DNA from 2 places in the Ensifer sp. CCNWLY38 genome. Region 1 is predicted to be linked to the other one. Evidence: riboswitches for the same ligand, from Rfam matches in the RefSeq annotation. Region 1 holds a riboswitch; the other holds the start of a gene.
What was found. A riboswitch is a leader RNA that binds a small molecule or an ion and turns the genes downstream of it on or off. The one in region 1 is predicted to bind cobalamin.

Region 1 (2,198 bases):
GGGTGGCGGTTCGCCGGCGTCGGGCTGGATATCCGGCCGGCGAAGGCAAGTTCGGGACGGCGACGGCGCACTATCCGCAACCAATGCGCGAGTTTATCTCAGCTCGAGCCCCATCGGCAATTCAACTCTGGCATTGCAAATAACTGCATGACGAAACGCTGCACGTTGATAGGTCCGGAGCGCATGCCCCTAGCAGTCGTTTCATCCGCGCGCCGCGAAGCTTGAAGTGACGGGCGCGCTCATCCGTTCGTTTCACGAGCAAGGCCGGCAATTGCGGCCAGTCTTGCGCTCCGCTTCAGATGGCGACGCCTTCGAGTGCTATGATACGTGTCCTGGCACAGCGCTCGCGGATCGCCTTCAGGCGCTGATACTCCGGCGACTGGTACCAGGAGAGCAAGGCTTGCATGTCCGGGAATTCGATGATGACGAGGCGGTGCGGCTCCCAGTCTCCTTCGAGTAGCCGGGTCGCACCCCCACGGCCGAGATAGCGCCCGCCATAGCGGGCCTCCGTCGCCGGCACCTCTCTTTTGTATTCCTCGAAGGTCGCTGCATCGGTGATATCGACATCGGCGATCAAATAGGCAGCCATGGCAGAGCTCCTTTTCCGACAAGCCAAAGATCAAGGATACGCCGTTCGTGCCCCTCGAGCGACGCCTTGCGCCGTAGAGAGCAGTTGAACGGCTGATCATCATTTTTATGTTGATTCTTGTAATGTTATCACATAACAAAAAATGCATGACCATAAGCCGCATGTTGATAGATCCCGGCCGCCGGACCCCATCGGTTGTATCCGCTGCCGATTCGTGCGAGGAAGAGCGCGATGGTGCTGCGTCCGCGACAATGCGGAAGCGGCTGAAAAGGGAACACGGAACGGACGACCCTGACGGGACCGAAACCGTGGCTGCCCCCGCAACTGTGAGCGGACAGCGCATTCACACCATGTCACTGGCCAATGGCCGGGAAGACGTGGATGCGCCGCGACCCGCGAGCCAGGAGACCTGCCATCGAACCGATCAACCACAACGGACGGGGTGTTCCGATGGAAAAGAACTGGCTTTTGCGCGACGGTCATCCGTCATCCTGCCGCTTCGCCATCTCTTGCCGTCAGTCCGGCGGAGAGAGAAAATGGCTGAGCCGACTTCCCGACAGCACAAGATAACGGTCTGCACCGATTGCCGCTTTACCGGTGGCCCCTGCATGCCGGGCGCCGAGCTGATAAAGCGTCTTAACCGCAGCATTGCCGCGCTCGGCGAGCCGCTCGATCGTGATTTCTCGATTGCCGGCACGGTCTGCATGGCGGCATGCACGCGCCCCTGCACCATCGCTTTCCAGGCGACGGGCAAGGCGACCTATCTCTTTGGCGACATCTCGCCGGAAGAGGATATCGACGATCTCGTCCGCTTTGCCGCCACCTATGCGGAGCGCGGCGACGGCATGACGCGGGCTGCCGAACGGCCGCGCGGGCTTAAAGGCAAGACGCTTGCCCGCATCCCGGCGGCCATGCTCGTCTCCGAAGACCTTGCGGGCCACTTCCAATGAGCGCGACACGCATGCGCTCAAGCGCGTTTGGTGCATCCGGGATGGACGCGTGGCGCTGCCGGGGAGGGATGAGACCATGACCTGCACCGCAACAGGAGCAGCCCTCCGTGTCGAGGGGCTTTGCTGGGGGCCGCGCCCGGGGTTGAAGCTGGTCGACGACATGGACTTCGCAATCGAGGCGGGCAGCCGGCTTGCGATCCTCGGGCCGAACGGAGCCGGCAAGACCTCGCTTCTGCGCTGCCTTTACCGGGCGGTGCAGCCGAATGCGGGCCGCATCGAGGTCGACGGCGTCGACCTCTGGTCGATTTCGGCGCGCGAAGCGGCGAAGACGATCGCCGTCGTGCTTCAGGAAATGCCCGGCGATTTTCCCTTCAGCGTGCGCGATGTCGTGATGATGGGCCGCATCCCGCGGCGGGAGGGGCTCAACGGCTGGACGGACACGGATCGCGAGCGCGTGCACCATGCGCTTTGCCATCTCGATCTCGCCCATCTCGCCGGCCGCCAGTTCTCGACGCTCTCAGGCGGCGAGAAGCAGCGGGTGCTGATCGCCCGGGCGCTTGCCCAGGAGCCGCGCATCATCATCCTCGATGAGCCGACCAACCATCTCGACATCCGCCACCAGCTCGAAATCCTCGAGCTCTTGCAGACGCTGAAGCTGA
Region 2 (2,198 bases), on a different contig from region 1:
TGGCATTGGCCGAAGGAGGACAATCCGCGCAAGTCACCGCCCTCGCCGGAGCGGGATTGCGGCGACGCGCCGCAAATGGCAAGGGCTTCGCCTCGAGCCCAGCCCGGAGAAAACAAAGACGTAAGCATGTCGCTCTGCGATTGACGGAACGCAGAGGCAAGAGACAGCGCAGTTGTCGTGATCTGCCACGTGCCAGCCCGCGGACCGAATTCGGGAGAGATCCGGCGTGGCTAGAAGCCGCGCAGCTCTCCACCCACAGGTTTCGCCGCATCCCGCCGTTTACTCCTTGTTAGCCACACGGCGAAAGAAATCACCTTCTCTCCCCAGCTTTAGGCACTTCGAACCTATTGACGCAGAATTGCGATGAACTACTATATCTAGTGTTCGAGGTTCTCTCGATTCGCAGGGATTGAGAGCTAAGACGGGAATACGGTGCGTCGGCGAGTTTTCGCCAGGCTATGCCGTAGCTGCCCCCGCAACTGTAGACGGCGAGCGACTGTCCGGAATTGGACCACTGAGGCATGAGGCCTCGGGAAGGTCGGGGTGGAAGCTGAGACCCGTGAGCCAGGAGACCTGCCTCGAGCAACAAACGTCCACGGGCGGGGTGTCCGGAGGGGTTGAGTTGCGTGCGGCAGGATGAGCCTGCCTGATCGTCTCGACATCTCCCCGGCAGCCTGTCGAAAGCTTCGGGGTGAAGTCATGTCCGCGTCATTGAAATTCTATCACTCGCCAATCAAGAGGCGCGGTTTCCCGCGCATCTGACGAAGAGGCACGCCCGGGCGTCCAGATCCGAGCGAGCCACAGCCATGACAGCCCTGCATTTCGCCGGATCGCGGTTGCGTGTCCGTGCGCCTTCTCATGCTCTCATCCAGCCGACCAAACGAGGAAGAAATGAACGTTACCGTCTACAGCAAGCCCGCCTGCGTCCAATGCACCGCGACCTATCGGGCGCTCGATCGCCAGGGTGTCAACTACGAGATCATTGATATCTCCGTCGACCAGGACGCGCTCGAAACGGTCAAGGGCCTCGGTTATATGCAGCTTCCAGTCGTCGTCGCCGGCCCCGAACACTGGGCGGGTTTTCGCCCCGACAAGATCAGCGCGCTTTCCTAGAGGAGACAGGCGGTGGGCCTGATCGTCTATTTTTCCAGCCGCTCGGAAAACACCCATCGCTTCGTCGAAAAGCTCGGCCTTCGCGCAGCGCGCATACCGCTCAAGGAAAGTAAGGCTTCGCTTACGGTTTCCGAGCCCTTCGTGTTGGTCGTGCCCACCTACTGCGGCGACGACGGCCGGGGCGCCGTGCCGAAACAGGTGATCCGCTTCCTCAACGATGCGGGCAACCGCTCTCACATCCGCGGCGTGATTGCTGCGGGCAACAGCAATTTCGGCGCGACCTACGGGATCGCCGGCGACGTCATCGCGGCCAAGTGCCGGGTGCCCTACCTCTACCGGTTCGAGCTGCTCGGAACCGAGGAGGACGTCGCCAATGTCAGAAACGGGATGGAACGATTTTGGACGTCTCAACACTCGAACGCCCCCTGAAGGCGACGGAACCGGCGCTCGACTATCATGCGCTGAACGCGATGCTGAACCTCTATGATGAAGAGGGACGGATCCAGCTCGACAAGGACCGGCTGGCGGCGAAGCAGTACTTCCTCCAGCACGTCAACCAGAACACCGTCTTCTTCCATAACCTCAGGGAGAAGCTCGATTATCTGGTGACCGAGGGCTACTATGAACAGCAGGTGCTGGATCAGTATTCCTTCAACTTCGTGCGCGATCTCTACGACCACGCTTATGGGAAGAAGTTCCGCTTCCCGACTTTCCTCGGCGCGTTCAAATACTACACGTCCTATACGCTGAAGACCTTTGACGGAAAGCGCTACCTGGAGCGCTACGAAGACCGCGTCTGTATGGTGGCGATGACGCTGGCGCGCGGCAACGAACAGCTTGCCCGCGATCTCGTCGACGAGATCATTTCCGGCCGTTTCCAGCCGGCGACGCCGACCTTCCTCAATGCCGGCAAAAAGCAACGCGGCGAGCTCGTCTCCTGCTTCTTGCTTAGGGTCGAGGACAATATGGAAAGCATCGGCCGCGCGATTAATTCCGCGTTGCAGCTCTCCAAGCGCGGCGGCGGCGTGGCGCTGTCGCTCACCAACATCAGAGAGATGGGCGCACCGATCAAGCAGATCGAAAAC

Region 2: linked by a shared signal. The riboswitch ahead of nrdH (glutaredoxin-like protein NrdH) and the one ahead of V7S54_RS05010 (DUF1636 family protein) in region 1 are both predicted to bind cobalamin.

Annotation. Positions count from the first base shown of each region.
Region 1 is NZ_JBBBBO010000002.1:165,899-168,096, forward strand. Features, by position in the region: gene V7S54_RS05005 (DUF1330 domain-containing protein) at 296-589, opposite strand; cobalamin riboswitch at 805-1,020, shown strand; gene V7S54_RS05010 (DUF1636 family protein) at 1,126-1,539, shown strand; gene V7S54_RS05015 (ABC transporter ATP-binding protein) at 1,616-2,198, shown strand, end outside.
Region 2 is NZ_JBBBBO010000003.1:316,957-319,154, reverse strand. Features, by position in the region: gene V7S54_RS08605 (hypothetical protein) at 1-144, shown strand, start outside; cobalamin riboswitch at 371-595, shown strand; gene nrdH (glutaredoxin-like protein NrdH) at 892-1,113, shown strand; gene nrdI (class Ib ribonucleoside-diphosphate reductase assembly flavoprotein NrdI) at 1,126-1,542, shown strand; gene nrdE (class 1b ribonucleoside-diphosphate reductase subunit alpha) at 1,512-2,198, shown strand, end outside.